2 regions of the Kangiella sp. M94 genome follow, and region 1 is predicted to be linked to the other one. Evidence: riboswitches for the same ligand, from Rfam matches in the RefSeq annotation. Region 1 holds a riboswitch; the other holds the start of a gene.

Region 1 (7,707 bases):
GTCAGCCAACACATGCGTAAAGCTCTGCAAATTTTCGAACTCAGTTTTTAATATGCCTACCGAACCATAAAAATGCGCCCAATCCAGCGAACGCCAATTCCACTCAACTTCTGCACCATAGCTTTTTGCGCCACCGGCATTGATGTTGTAATCAGTGAAATTACAGGGGCACTCGCCACCTTCCTGCAAAGTACGCCCATCAGCCTGCGACGTCACGTAAGATTGCTTAGACTGAATATCATCACGGTTTTGATAGAACACAGACGCCTGCAAAGTTACACCGGCATCGGGCCATAAGCCTTTAACGCCCAGCTCATGATTCAGCATATATTCCGAATCATATTCACGTTGCGATTCCGGCAACTCCTGCGCGGTATTAAAGCCTCCTGCTTTGTAACCACGCGACAACAAGGCATACAGCATCGTCTGTTCGCTGGCCTGATACTCAAGCGATACTTTACCACCCCAGAAATTCTCTGAGCGGTCATCGGCAAACGGCTGGTTATCACTGTAATCAGCCGATTGACGCTCGAATCGTGCACCAGTTGCCAAGGTCCAGTCATTATTCAGCGGAATATCCAGCTGACCATAAAGCGCCGCGTTGTTCGTGTCATATCGGTTCCTGAAGTCCACAGGATTGAAAGTATATTGGCGCAACAGATCCACTGACTGGTCACGGAAATAAGCGCCGACAACCCACTGATTCGAAACAGATTGATTAGATACAGAATCAGACGAGTCCTGCCCACCAATCAATTTAACGTCCAGGCTCAGATTACGGTTATCTCTCAAGAAGCGATCAAAAGACGAATACCACCAGTCAAAACCCCAGTCATCGCTATCGCACGGCGTGCCGTCACAAATCCCGGTGTGGCTCCAATCTTCATCGTAAGCATAATCCAGTTCGCTGTCGGCAAAAGACAAGGTGCTTTGCAGCTTGGCGGAATCCCAGGCCCATTCAGCGATAAAGGAAGCACCAATAGTTTCCTGGCGATCATGACCCGGCTCGTCGGAATACGTCTGGCGGGTATTATCCAGGCTAAAGGCATCGTAGCCATTGTCCACATCCACCAGAATCAGATTCGAGGTTAAAGAGAAGCTATCATCTGGCTGATAGACTAGACGCGCCTTCATACTCGACTCGTCAAAATTCTGGGTATCATCACGACCAAGGAAAATATTGTCGGTAAAGCCATCGCTACGGTATTGCCCCACCGCGAAACGATAGCCCCAGCCATCTGATAACTGATCGCTGCTGATCAAAGAAGCGCTACGACCATTATAAGACTCAAAGGAACCTGAAGCTTTCAATAAATCAGCTTCGGGTGCGGCAGATACCATATTGACCAAACCCGCCAAAGCATTCGCGCCATAGAGTGTGCCCTGCGGGCCACGAAGGATCTCAACCTGCTGCGTATCCAGCATCAAGGCACCGCCAGCAATACCCGTCATATCGATGCCATCAACAATGACACCGACCGAATAATTCACCGGCTCAACGAATTCACTGCGCTCTCCGACGCCACGGATCTGAATAAAACGACCACGCGACGCACCCGTCGCGAAATTCACATTAGGCGCTAAATTAAAAACATCAGAAACATGGTGAGCATTGTTCTTACGCGCCGTCTCGCTACCAATCACAGTCACACTCGACGGCAGGGTCAAAGGACTCTCAGTCAGATGTTCAGCGGTAACAACCAGGGTTTCCAGATCTTTATCCAAGAGCTCATCATCCGACTGCTCATCAGCAACTGCACCAAACGACATCGCCAGCAAACTGGTCAAAACAAGAGGTTTATAAGAACGAATAGCGTGTATCAAAAGACAACTCCACATAGCACAATATTTTAGGGGGTATGCAGAGTAACAACAGAAAAGACAGAAAATTGCAGTTAAGCTAAGCTGACTCAATCCCTGTCAATGAATGGCTTAAAACTGAGAAAGAGAAAAGCCAGATTCCAAAAAACAACACATTTTCTGAACTCCCTGTCCCTACGCCGGCATAACCCGGATCAGGTTCTAAGGGTCTGGCGCTCAAACAGTCGCAAAACAGCAAACCGCATTGAGCCTCATCTCAGGCTAAAAGCCACCCCTCGGGAATGTTCACTATTATACACGCCTAAAAATAAACAGCGAATGGAAAGATTGGAGGATAATTACAGGACTTAAAGGTGAGTCATTTGACCCACAAGGATGTGGGAAATGCAGTGGCAATTATTGGAGAATTGCCTGCCTGAACTAGATTCAGGCAACCGAAGGGAATCCCTTTAGGGAATCTGCTCTAAGATCTTATAGGTTGGGTTAGCCAAGCGTAACCCAACTCTCTTTGCAGGTTTGTGCATATCCAAAAAATTATAGATATATGTAAAACCAAGGAGAATGAAATCAGCCATCTAATAAACATATACCTGTTTCCTCTCTAAGAATTTTCAGATAATCAAAATACTTTTTCCAAAATCTTCCGTGTATTTGGAACAATTTTATTTGTCTTTCAGAATTCAAGACCAAGTATGAAGTAAAACTATGATTAGGAGAAATATGCTCTCTATTCCTATAATTTCCTCCGTAAGAGTAGTCATTTCTTACTGATTTAATTCCAATCACCTCCCCCATTTTTAAATAAATTGTCTTTGATCGAATTAACTGCCTTATAATAATTATGCTATCGGATTTAAGATCGAAATGAATAGTCTTGTAATTAAAGGTGAAAAAAACTGTTAGAGCTATAATCAGGACTGGATAGAATGCTATTCCAGCATTCTTGCTATCAAATACAGGAATCCAAAACTGGTACAAGATATAGGCTAACCATATAAGGGATAGAAAAACCAACGAAAAGCCTATTATCCTACCTTTCAAACTAGGCTTGTTGCTAATGGTGATAACATCATTTTTGTTAGAAAAGTTATAAGTCATATCTTTCAGCTCATATTAAAGTTATAAACAGTCTCACATAAAAATCCTATTGCCTGTAGGGTGCGTCGTGACGCACCGCTCTTGGAGCTGTCGGTTGGTTCATTGGTGCGTATCGACGCAGATCCTGCCCTAGGAGTACCCTACATTTCCTGCTTTTCCTTCCAGACCTTGTAAACTTCAAGGTCTTTACGTACTCCTCGAAGACATAAAGCAATGATCGCTGCGTCATCTATGTATCCGATGCCCGGAATGAAATCTGGAATAGCGTCTATTGGCGAAACAAAATATAGAATTGCCGCAGCGATGACAGCAATAGTACCAAATGGAATCTCCCTATATTCACCGGATGAATAATCCTTAATAACGCCTATGAGCAGCTTGATATCAGACCAAAGTGATTTTAAAGATTTAGGGACAGCCTTGGCTAAGACGTTAACTTTCTCCTCACCAGACTTGGCAGCTGACTGAACGTCATCTTCTTCAATATAACTGACGCTTTCTTGAAAGCGAGCTTCAGCCTCTTTAACACGACGCTCTTGTTCTTCTTTAGTAAGTTTCGACATGCTTTGCTCCTTGTTGATCTAGTGGCTACTTCCCCTTCATTATAGGTTGGGTTAGCGAAGCGTAACCCAACGCTTTTCGCAAGTTTGTGCATGTCCAAGGCTTTGTTATCTAACCATCAGCAAAATGCTCTAAAACATCGTTAATAGGTATGCAGGCATCATAATCACCTTTGTGAAAATCTTTTTCTGGACACGCTCGGAAGTCAGTATGAGGATAAAAACCGAAACTACTAACACAATTTAACCTTTTGTCGTATGACACAGGAGTCATTAAAAAGCTAATTTGAGTATCATTAGTAAACACCTGTGGAGCTCTTTGAAGTATGAAATATCTCTCCTTCTGATTCTCTTGCTCCCAGAAGACTCTTTGGCCACCAGGCATACCGGCATAGATATTATTTCCGAAATAATCACCGTCTACGCTGTACACATTTGAAAGCCTTACCTTGTATAAAAAGGCATGATGAAGAATCTGGTTATTTTGACAAGAGTCACCATAGCTAACAGTATCATTATTGACAGGCTGACCATGAGTACAATAATCACGATACCAACTTGTATCCTCTGAAGACTTCGGCACTGCTCTAACAATTAAAGGGCCGCTCTCAGGAATAGAACTACAGGAAGTTATTGTGAACAGAACCATAGAGATTATTATTACTTTATTGAGATTCATTGTAACCCTTTTGATAGGTATCGTAGGGTGCGTCGTGACGCACCGCTCTTGGAGCTATCGGTTGGTTTATCGGTGCGTCTCGACGCACCCTACATTTGCTAAATAACCACAACGTCCTTTCAGCCAATAACTTTTGTATATGTCTCCAGCATAACGTGCCTCAATTGCAACTATGCCGTACACAGGAGAATATAAAACCGTAGATATTGGTATATCAGTTCCTTCTTCATATGAGGTTATATTATAAATAGCTCGACTCTCACCAAAAATAGAAACTTCTGATTGATAACGTGAACGGTTAGGAATTATTCTACCTTGATAAATAGGAGTGACCTCGTATCTATAACCATCGGCAACCCAGATATTTTCTGTTCCAAAATCATTCGTGACGAACTCAGGAATCATGCCTTCTATGTTCTTTGGGATTCTAATTTTTAGCAACGGATCTTCAACACAATAATACTTATCATCATCGCAAAAAGATTGCCCAAGACTCAAACATGTATGGCCCGAACAAAGCACCATCTCAGGAGTACCGGGGTTCTCAAACCATAGGGGTACGCCGTCAATAGAGATGTAAATTGGATTAAAACCTTTACTATCACTTTTATCCATCGTGCTGCAGGATGCAATGAAAAGTATAGAAAACAGAATGATTCTTAACATTTCTTATTTACTCTGACTCTATTAATTTATTGGATGCTATTAAACAAGTCATCAACTATTTGAGAATTGGCTTCATCATTTTCTCTACTTTTTATAAGAGCATCATCAGAGGATACTACTTTACCTACGTAACATCCTAAACTACAAAGCAAACTATTAATTAAATATAAATTGGTATTCAGAATCTTTCTGTAATACTTCTCCTGCTGGAGATAGTCGCCAGGATGGACACCATCAAAAATTCCGTACAAATGCAAATTTCCATAAAATGTATTATGAACAGTTTCAGAAGCATCTTCATGAATAGATAAGACTGCAAGCATGAGTCTCCGAATATCTATAATATTATTTTCGTGTATCTTCTCTAACTTTTTAACCAATGTTTGATTTGTCCATCTAGTAATAGGCTTTCCTGATTTTTTGCTAGTAAATTTTTCTAAAGCGAGCTTGAGCCAGTCATTGTCATCAATCCCTTCTAAAGTTTGATTTTTAATCTCAAAAGTATGCTCACCAACAGTTATCTTTCTTCCAGCTTTCACTCTGTAACTTTTTTGTACACCATAATCTATGTAGTTCTTGAATTCTGACTCTTCGCTTGACTGAATGTAATAATAGTCAATTATGTTTTCAAGTAAGCTTCTTGCAATTATTTGAACTTCATGGTCAGAACTAGCAGCAGTTAATATATGTATTGCCCTACACTTGGAAACAATTGTGTAAATCAAATTTCTTCCAAGATCAAACTTAAGATCACCTGTAGTGACATTGTTTACTTTTGATAAGCACTTAGCTTGAGACTCGAATATTGCAAGCAATTCTTCAAGAGTTTTCTTATCATGTAAGTCTTTTACATTTTTTTTCACATATTTTCCTAACGAACTCTAATGTTACAAAAGTTTCGACACGCATAAATTTAATACTAAAGTCCAACTCTAATTCGAAAAGCTCCCTCTGTCACGCAGCACTCAAATCAAGTTTATGCAACTTGCCAAGTTTCAGCGTTCTTTTAGCTTGCCATAGATCATAGTTGTCTTGCATGGCTAACCAGCTTTCCGGTGTGCGACCAAGAACTTTGGCAAGCCGTAGTGCCATTTCGGGGCTGATGCCACTTTTAGCTTTTAGGATACGGTTTAATGTAGAAGGAGCAACATCAAGGTGCTTGGCCAGCGCTCGGCAACTGACACCAAAGGGCTCCATATAAGTTGCGAGGATAAACTCGCCGGGATGTGGTGGGTTATGCATATTCATTAGTGATAATTCTTCTTGTCTATTATGCCGGTATTTCCTAATGCTCTAAGTCAGTAGTAAAACTAATATTGATTGATTGATTGATTGATTGATCGAGTGTAGCGCATCGCGCAACACTGTCAAGCCGCAGGCTAACTGCTAATGCCACGGCTATAAAAATGCACGACTTCTTTCTCCCCCCAATAAAAGTTATACTTCTGCCAACTTGTTGATTTTAGATACCTCACTTGGGTATGACGAAAAGTATAGACTCCCATTTTCATGGGAATGACAAAGATTGAGTAGCCGATGAAGAAGAAAAAAGTTTATATCGCTTATACCGGCGGTACGATTGGGATGAAGCCGAGTGATAAGGGTTTTGTGCCGCAGGAGGGTTTTCTGGAGAATACTCTGGCGAGCTTTCATGAGTTTAAGCATCCGGATATGCCGGAGATTACGATTCGTGATTACGCGGAGCCGATTGATTCGGCGAATATGACGCCGGAGGATTGGTATCTGATTGCGCAGGATATTCAGGATAATTACGACGCTTACGATGGTTTTGTGGTGTTGCATGGTACCGATACCATGGCGTACACGGCGTCGGCTTTGTCGTTTATGCTCGAAGGTTTGCAGAAGCCGGTGATTCTGACCGGGTCGCAGATTCCATTGACGCAGCTGCGCACCGATGCGCGCGATAACCTCATCAATGCGGTGTTTCTGGCGGCCAACCACCCTATTCCTGAAGTCTGTCTGTTTTTCCATGATCATTTGCATCGCGGCAATCGTTGCACCAAAACCGATGCTGATGGCTTCGCGGCATTTTCATCGCCGAATATGCCGCCACTGGCCAGTATCGGCAGCACCATTAAAGTGCGTGAGCATTTAGTCTTTAAACAGAATAAGCCTGAATTAAATGTGCAAAAGTTCAGCTCGCCTAAGATTGCCATTCTGACTCTATTCCCCGGTATTTCAGCGGATCTGGTTAAAGGCTTTTTAAGCCAGCCACTCGATGGCGTTGTGTTGCAGTCTTATGGCGCCGGTAATGCACCGATTAAGAATAAGGCGCTGATGGATGCGATTCGCGAAGCCTGCGACAACGGCCAGGTCATCGTTAACTGTACTCAGTGTCTGAAAGGCAGCGTTAATATGGCGACCTATGAAACCGGCAAAGTATTGATGGATGCGGGTGTTATTTCCGGGTACGACATGACCACCGAAGCGGCACTGGCGAAGTTGTATTATTTGTTTAGCCGCGGCATGGATAGGCAAAGTATTCGCGAGAAGATGATGACCAATTTACGGGGTGAATTGACGGTACCGGAGTGATTGGTTTGTCGTAGGGACAACTCATGAGTTGTCCCTACAAAGGCAAATATTTAGGTAGGGGCAGACCTGTGTGTCTGCCCTTTTTTATGTGGTGCATAGATAACAATAATTGAAAGTCACTGGATACCGCGGTCAAGCCACGGTATGACAGGGCTTTGGGATTGGCGCTAATCCTGATGGTGATTTCGTTACTTTGGTAGGGGCAGACCTGTGTGTCTGCCCTTTTTTATATGTTGTATGAGGTCATTGGGCGCACACATAGGTGCGCCCCTACCAACAAATATTTACTCCATACATTAAGGGCGGGCACATTGGCCCGCCCCTACC
Region 2 (7,707 bases), 1.2 Mb from region 1:
TGGCATCATCTAAATCTTCCTGTCCTAAATGAACTCCAAAAGCACCGTGCTTTATCGCCAGCTGCCAATAATCATTGATAAACAGTCTTGCGCCATATTGCTTGCCAGTTTCTATTGCGGTAATGATTTCATGTTCTAAATCTTCACCCTGTAGATCTTTAACTCGTAATTGAATGGTACCAATACCCAAGGGCAATAATCGTTCTAGCCATTGCGCACTGTCAACCACAGGATACAAGCCTAATATCTGGTTGCTTAGAGAAGGAAATTGATATTCGCTTAACGCGTACTGCCTGGTTAATCGGGGCATGTCCTGTTCTTCGGCAGGCCATGACTGTACCGCTAACGGTCCTTTCTGTTCTCTGACAGGATAGCTGTATCTCAATCCCTGATTTAATACCATCTTACCAATCACTACCGCATCTTCCACGGAGTAATCCAAAGCCAATGCTGTTGCTATGGCTGATGATAAAACACAACCCGTTCCGCGAACATTATCCGTTTCTTTTCGTTCGCTATGTAGCCAAAACTGATGCTTATGATTAACGAAGAAATCTGAAGCCTGTTCCGAAGGCCAATGGCCGCCTTTCACTAGCACAGCGCTAACGCCTAATTCTAATAATTTCTTAGACTGACTTTCTATATCTTCTATAGATTTAATTTCCTGGCCCGTTAATCTTACCAGCTCATTAATATTCGGGGTGAACACCGTAACAAAAGGCAATAAAGCTTTTAACTGTTCTAATACTTCGTCTGGCATAAACTGTGTACCAGAGGAGCTTTCTATCACTGGATCTAAAACCAGTTTGATAGGTTTGTCGGCTTGTTCAAGAAAAGCGATTAATAACTCAAGTGACTCTTTGCTGGGTAATAAACCTACTTTAATTGCATCCGGTTTTCCCAGTTCTTCTAAAGCTGTCAACTGCGAATGTAGCTGCTCTTTTGAGGAAGGATTTATCGCTATAACACGCTGGCTGTTTTGCGCAGTTACTGCCGTGGTTACACAGCAGGCGTGAGCACCCAATGCCTGTATAGTCCGTACATCAGCTATCTGTCCAGCCATACCCGAGTTATCTAGTCCTGCATAACTCCAGACAATTGCTTTGCCTTGAGTTTTCATGACTCTTGTTGCCAGAAAGGTTTGCCAAGAACTGGTGTGCTGGGTTTTGCCAAATCACGTTGTGGCATGGCGCCAGCTTGATAAGCATTACGTCCGGCATTGACCGCATCTTTAAATGCAGTCGCCATTAACACCGGATTCTCAGCCTGCGCAATCGCCGTATTCAACAATACTGCATCAAAGCCCATTTCCATCGCCTGCGCAGCATGAGACGGAAGTCCTAACCCTGCATCGATAACCATCGGTACATCTGGCAAGCGCTTACGCAACGTTTGTAATGCATAAGGATCCGTTAAGCCACGCCCCGTTCCAATCGGCGCACCCCACGGCATTAAAATATTACAACCCGCATCCAACAAACGCTGACACAGCACCAAATCATCAGTGCAGTACGGAAACACTTCAAAACCACGCTTGACCAACTCCTTGGTTGCTTCCACCAATTGAAACGGATCCGGTTGCAGATTGTATTCATCACCAATCACTTCAAGCTTAATCCAATTGGTTTGGAAAATTTCCCGCGCCATTTCAGCAGTCGTTATCGCTTCCTTGGCCGAATGACAACCTGCCGTATTCGGTAACCAATGGCAATTCAACTGCTGCAGTTGCTTCCAGAAATTTTCACCACCTAAGCCCTGACGTCTCACCGACACAGTCACTATTTCAGCGCCAGAAGCTTTAATCGAATCCAGCATAATCTGTGGCGACGGATATAAAGCCGTACCGACAAATAATCTGCTTTGAATGTCTTTTCCAGCAATTTTTAGCATATTACTTTCAGTTCCCGTAGGTTGGTGATGAGCGTAGCGAATCCCAACACTATCCTTCATATATTTAAAATGTTGGGATTCGCTACGCTCATCACCAACCTACGATTTGTCTTTTGTAATGTCATAATCTTCAACCAAAACGGTACCCCTAGGAATAGGTCACTTGCTAATACAGCCAGCAATCATACAAAACCCCGATCTTCCCGATAAAGCAAAAAAGCTAAACAATTACGCGGCCGGCTATCTACTTATCTCAAACCTATTGCACTTGTTAAATTGTCTAAGCTAAGCTGGGGCGAGGCAAAATTGATTCTTGGAGCAGGAGTTTGCTTGTGACAAATGACTGTGACAATAATCAATTTTAACAAAGCCCTATACTCACCGATAAAGCAAAAAAGCTAAACAATTACGCGGCAAAAAACAGTTTTCAAGAGGGAGTTTACTTTAGTAAATGACCTTGCAGGACACTGTTTTTTTACAAAGTAATTGTGACGATTTTTTTGTTTTATCCGCCTTGCATGGGCAAAACGATTTCCACCCGATCATCCTCTTTCAACATTGTCTCCGCATACAAAGACCTTGGCACAAACTCCATATTAACGGCTATGGCAAAATTTCCTTCCTGCTTAAACCATTGAATAAAATCTGTGACACTCATTTTATCTGGTACTTCTATGGTTTCATCATTAACTATTAGCTGCATGGCTTGCCTCTTTGAATGTACCGATTTTTCCCTCAAACTGTTTCATCATTTCTTCAACTGCTGCTGGCGCTAGCAGAATTCCATGCCGGTATAGACCATTGATAATTCCAATACCGTCTTGTAGTTCTATTTGCGGCAAGTTGTCGGGTAATGCCGGACGGCAGTTGACCACCTGTTTGATGATGCGCGCTTCACCAAATGATTTATGCAGGCTGTAAGCTGCGGATAATACTTCTAGCGATGAGCGAACGGATACTGGACTATAATCTTCGCTTTCAATTTCGGTTGCGCCTAGCAGGTAAATATTATTCGGTCGCGGCACTATATATATTCGATAACGTGGATGAACCAGTCGGGTTAAGTGTTCTATCTTTACATCGGGCGCTTGCAACCAAAGCAGCTCGCCGCGCACTGCACGTAGCGGTAATTGGCTTTTAGCTCCCATGCCTCGACAGTCAAACACCCAATCAAAAGCATGAGTTTCTGTATTGGTTTTGATTTGTCGTGGCTCTATCGCTTGAACCTCAACTTGCTCTTTCCACTCAACTCCTTTTTTCAGCAAAACCTGTTGCAGTACATTAAGCAAACCTATGGTATCCAGCTGCCCTTCATTGGACACCCACAGGCCATCGCCCATGTGTGCCAACTCAGGTTCTTTATCGGCTATTGCAATATTTTGCACATAATCATCACAACGATCTAACTTATGTTTTAGCATGCGATGAAAATGATTGAGTTCGACTTTGTCAGAACTGTGAGCAGTGACTAATGATCCTATCTGACGATAGAAGACGGGATGTTCCAGTTCTTTGATCAACTCCGGATATAACTGCATTGAGCGACTACCCAACTCAAAGATCGTGGGCTCGGCCATTTCAAGCTCAGCAAGTGGCGATAAAATTCCCGCTGCTGCAAACGAACAGGCTGCTTCACTGTTCAGTGAGTTTTTATCAAACAGTGTTACCTCATAACCTTTTTTGATCATTTGCCAGGCCAATATACGACCTGCAATGCCTGCACCAACAATTCCGATCTTCATAGCGTTGCCCATTCTCTTGTAAACTAGCCGAGGCTATTTAACCTCGACATAAATCTCTGCGCCTTGTCTTTTAAATTCTGCTGACTTTTCTGCCATACCTTGCTCCACTTTTTTCTTCTCTTCGGCGTAATCTCTGACATCCTGAGAAATTTTCATGGAACAGAATTTTGGTCCGCACATAGAGCAGAAGTGCGCTACCTTGGCAGAGTCTTTAGGCAAGGTTTCATCGTGGAATTCTCGCGCTGTATCCGGGTCAAGACCTAAATTAAACTGGTCTTCCCAGCGGAATTCAAATCGCGCTTGTGATAATTGATCATCGCGGTAACGTGCGCCCGGATGTCCTTTTGCCACGTCTGCTGCATGTGCTGCTAATTTATAGGTGATAATGCCCGTTTTAACATCATCACGATTTGGTAAGCCCAAATGCTCTTTGGGTGTCACATAACAAAGCATGGCACAACCGAACCAACCAATCATGGCCGCACCAATTCCTGAAGTAATATGGTCATAGCCCGGTGCGATATCGGTAGTCAATGGTCCAAGCGTATAGAAAGGTGCTTCGTGGCACTCTTCCAACTGCTTATCCATGTTTTCTTTAATCATGTGCATCGGCACGTGACCCGGACCTTCAATCATCACCTGAACATCATGTTTCCAGGCAATCTTGGTCAATTCACCTAACGTTTCCAGCTCACCAAATTGCGCGGCATCGTTGGCATCGGCCAATGAACCCGGACGTAGGCCATCACCCAGCGAGAAGCTCACATCATAAGCTTTCATGATTTCGCAAATTTCTTCAAAGTGGGTGTATAGAAAGTTCTCTTTATGATGTGCAATACACCATTTCGCCATAATCGAACCGCCGCGCGACACGATACCCGTTACACGGTCAGCAGTTAGCGGCACATAGCGCAACAAGACTCCGGCATGAATGGTAAAGTAATCCACCCCTTGCTCGGCCTGCTCAATTAAAGTATCCCTGAATACTTCCCAGGTCAGATCTTCAGCAACGCCACCGACTTTTTCCAATGCCTGATAAATTGGCACAGTACCAATGGGTACCGGTGAATTTCGCAGAATATAATCACGCGTCGCATGAATATTTTTACCGGTCGATAAATCCATCACGGTATCACCACCCCAGCGCGTCGACCACACCAGCTTTTCAACTTCTTCTTCGATGCTGGATGTTACGGCAGAGTTACCTATGTTTGCATTGATCTTAACCAAGAAATTACGACCAATAATCATTGGCTCTAATTCGGTGTGATTGATGTTGGCAGGAATGATTGCACGCCCAGCTGCGATTTCATCACGTACAAATTCAGGAGTAATTTTTTCAGGCGTTTTAGCACCGAATGGCTGCCCTTTTAAGCGCGCTTCTCTTTCTTTACTTGCGAACTGTTCGAATAAGGCTTCGCGCTTTTGATTTTCACGAATCGACACATATTCCATTTCCGGCGTCACTATGCCCTGACGTGCATAATGTAGCTGAGTGACATTCTTACCCGCTTTTGCTCGAAGAGGCTTGCGTTGCAGCTCAGGATTATGAGTAGCAAAAGCTTTATCACCATCTTCATAACCATTATCAATCGGCTTAACTGCACGACCTTGATATTCCTCAACATCGCCACGACCCATCACCCAGTCACGACGCACTTCCTGCAAACCTTTGCGCACATCAATATCAATACTCAGATCGGTGTAAGGCCCGGACGTGTCGTAAATAGTGACCTTCTCACCATTAGTCAAACTGATTTCACGCATTGGTACGCGAATATCTTTATGCAAACTACCAGGCACGTAAATTTTCTGCGATTTCGGCAGAGGCTCGCGGGTGATTTTATGCTTATTGAGTTCAATCGGATCATTCTTAGCCATTACAGTCTCCACTTGTGACCGACATGACGTTAAGAAGTAATGATAACAGAGCTTTTTTGAGGATCGTCAGCTTGTGACATTACTCTTCCCTACGCCGATGCGAGTCAGATCAGGTTATACGGGTTTGCCATTGCATCTCAGCCCTTAGATTGAATCAGCCTAACAAGCCAACTTTGAAAATCCAAGCGCACCCCGAGAGTAGAAAGAATTATACATGTCTCACCCTTAAAAATCATAGAGGCTTATACAAATATGTATAAAAAAAACGGCATCCTTTCGGTTGCCGCTGGGGAGAATGGGGCCTAGCTTGAGAGTCGCCAGGGCCCCGTGTGGAGAGTCATTTTATTATTATAAGTATCTCAGTATTTTTGAATTAACTTTATTGAATTAATTTTATTGAGAACGGATAGTCATAAACACCACCCTCGCTCGCTTTGATAGCCGCCATTATGGTGACAATAAAGTGGAAAATGATTAGTCCGAATAAAATAGGAATACCAATCAAGATGATGCACAGGATTAATGCCGCACAGTAGGCAATAAACATGGTGATATTGAAATTCAGAGCGCGCTTACCATTCTCTGCAACCAATGGCATATCGTCTTTCTTCAATAACCACACCACCAAGGGACCTAGCACCATGCCGATTACAGGCACTAATGGCACCATAGCTACAAAGGCAGCAAGGTGAGCAAACATAGACCAGGTTTTCTCTTCACCTCTGACGCTTTCAGTACCTAGTACTTCAGCTTCGCCCTCATAGACTCGCTCTTTATGTTCACCACCCGGCTCTGGCTTATTGTCACCAGTGCCTTCAGTTTTTTTATCGTCTTCGTGGTTCATCACTCTTTCCTCTTCTGAAATCTTCAATACGACAACGACCCTTCGTCGCTGCACAAATACAGATTAGCAAAGAGTGATATTTCAAATTGTTACTTTGAGTGATAGGAATTAACGATAAATCACATCTTTCAATTAGTTATTGCTATTTCTTTAAGTTGTTGATATTAAAAGATTTTGATTGTTTGCTCAGAAGGTGTTTTGTGCATGTATTTTGTGCAGGACTCGCAGGCGAGCTCTAAATCAACACTTAACCTATTGAAATTTAAGAAATATAAATTATTTTCATTTTTTTGACTTTCTGCTATTTAGCGACAAAATGGAATAACTCATTGTTCAGCCGTGATTTGTCTTTAAAATCCGGCAACGTGCCACTAACTGTTACCTATACTATCCATTTCTATTGGTTTTCCATTTTGCCGACCGATTTGCCTGAAGTGCTTTTTTGTACTAGTCGCTTGCCGCCAATGAGCTATTGGAGGTTTTGCTTTGATGGGTTACGACTGGCGTCTAACCCATCCTATAAAAACATGTCGATTCCATCATTGTGGTGGCCAATGGAAAAGATGAGAAGTTCTATGCCCCACGTTTATTGCTAACGATTCAGTGATTTCCGGAAAGCTCTTATAGGATGGGTTTACCCAAGGGGGCAGACCCAGCATTTATACGTAACCCATCGTTTGCTTGTTTGATGGTTTACGGCTATCGCCGGGTCTACCCCCTTGGGTATAACCCATCCTATATTCCTCAGCTCAATCAAAGGGGATAAGAAGCAAACCTTTGGCATTCGAATCAACTTGTTATTTCTCTTGTTCTTACTTCTGGTCAAACAAACACATAGTCCGCTTTCTTCAACACTACCAGCGATTCTGCAAGATTTCTTTCTTTTACCAGCAGGTAGTCAGTATCGAAAGTCGAAACCACAAAAACGGGGATGTCTGCATCGGCCAACACCTGACTCAGCCCTGCAATAACTCCAGTTAGGCCAAAATCAAGCGGCCCTTCAACCCTTATCGCTCGCCAATTAAGCTCACTTTTCTGGGCAGTGTCTTTTAGCAAATCACGATTAATAACTTCACAAACCAGCGATAATTCTTCATCGGTTGATGACAAAAACCAACTTCCCTGTAAGTCTTCCAGTTCCATTATTGATAAGAGGCGATGCACATCAAAATGCGCATCCAATAATTTCAAATGCAGTTTTTTATCCATCATCGATCCTCGTCTTTAACATTCACTATGACACTGTCATCCGTTTTCTTATAACGGCTGAACATCTGCTCAATGGTTTCCAAGTCTTCTCGGATTCCTTTCTCTGCCAAAAATTCTTGATTCCACAACTTTGAATAGGAG

The links. Region 1 has a riboswitch for thiamine pyrophosphate ahead of ACYTXU_RS04565 (TonB-dependent receptor). Riboswitches for the same ligand answer to the same signal wherever they lie in the genome.
Positions count from the first base shown of each region.
Region 2: linked by a shared signal. The riboswitch ahead of thiC (phosphomethylpyrimidine synthase ThiC) and the one ahead of ACYTXU_RS04565 (TonB-dependent receptor) in region 1 are both predicted to bind thiamine pyrophosphate.

Region 1 covers NZ_CM142903.1:997,337-1,005,043, reverse strand. Annotated here, with positions in the region: gene ACYTXU_RS04565 (TonB-dependent receptor) at 1-1,824, opposite strand, end outside; TPP riboswitch at 1,975-2,107, opposite strand; gene ACYTXU_RS04560 (YkvA family protein) at 3,060-3,482, opposite strand; gene ACYTXU_RS04555 (hypothetical protein) at 3,592-4,158, opposite strand; gene ACYTXU_RS04550 (hypothetical protein) at 4,225-4,773, opposite strand; gene ACYTXU_RS04545 (DUF5677 domain-containing protein) at 4,851-5,687, opposite strand; gene ACYTXU_RS04540 (HigA family addiction module antitoxin) at 5,779-6,072, opposite strand; gene ansA (asparaginase) at 6,361-7,380, shown strand.
Region 2 covers NZ_CM142903.1:2,750,163-2,757,869, reverse strand. Annotated here, with positions in the region: gene thiE (thiamine phosphate synthase) at 1-1,120, opposite strand, end outside; gene ACYTXU_RS12825 (thiazole synthase) at 1,117-1,890, opposite strand; gene thiS (sulfur carrier protein ThiS) at 2,396-2,593, opposite strand; gene thiO (glycine oxidase ThiO) at 2,577-3,632, opposite strand; gene thiC (phosphomethylpyrimidine synthase ThiC) at 3,666-5,513, opposite strand; TPP riboswitch at 5,583-5,718, opposite strand; gene ACYTXU_RS12805 (DUF4870 domain-containing protein) at 5,893-6,357, opposite strand; gene ACYTXU_RS12800 (ACT domain-containing protein) at 7,180-7,569, opposite strand; gene ACYTXU_RS12795 (cysteine synthase A) at 7,566-7,707, opposite strand, start outside.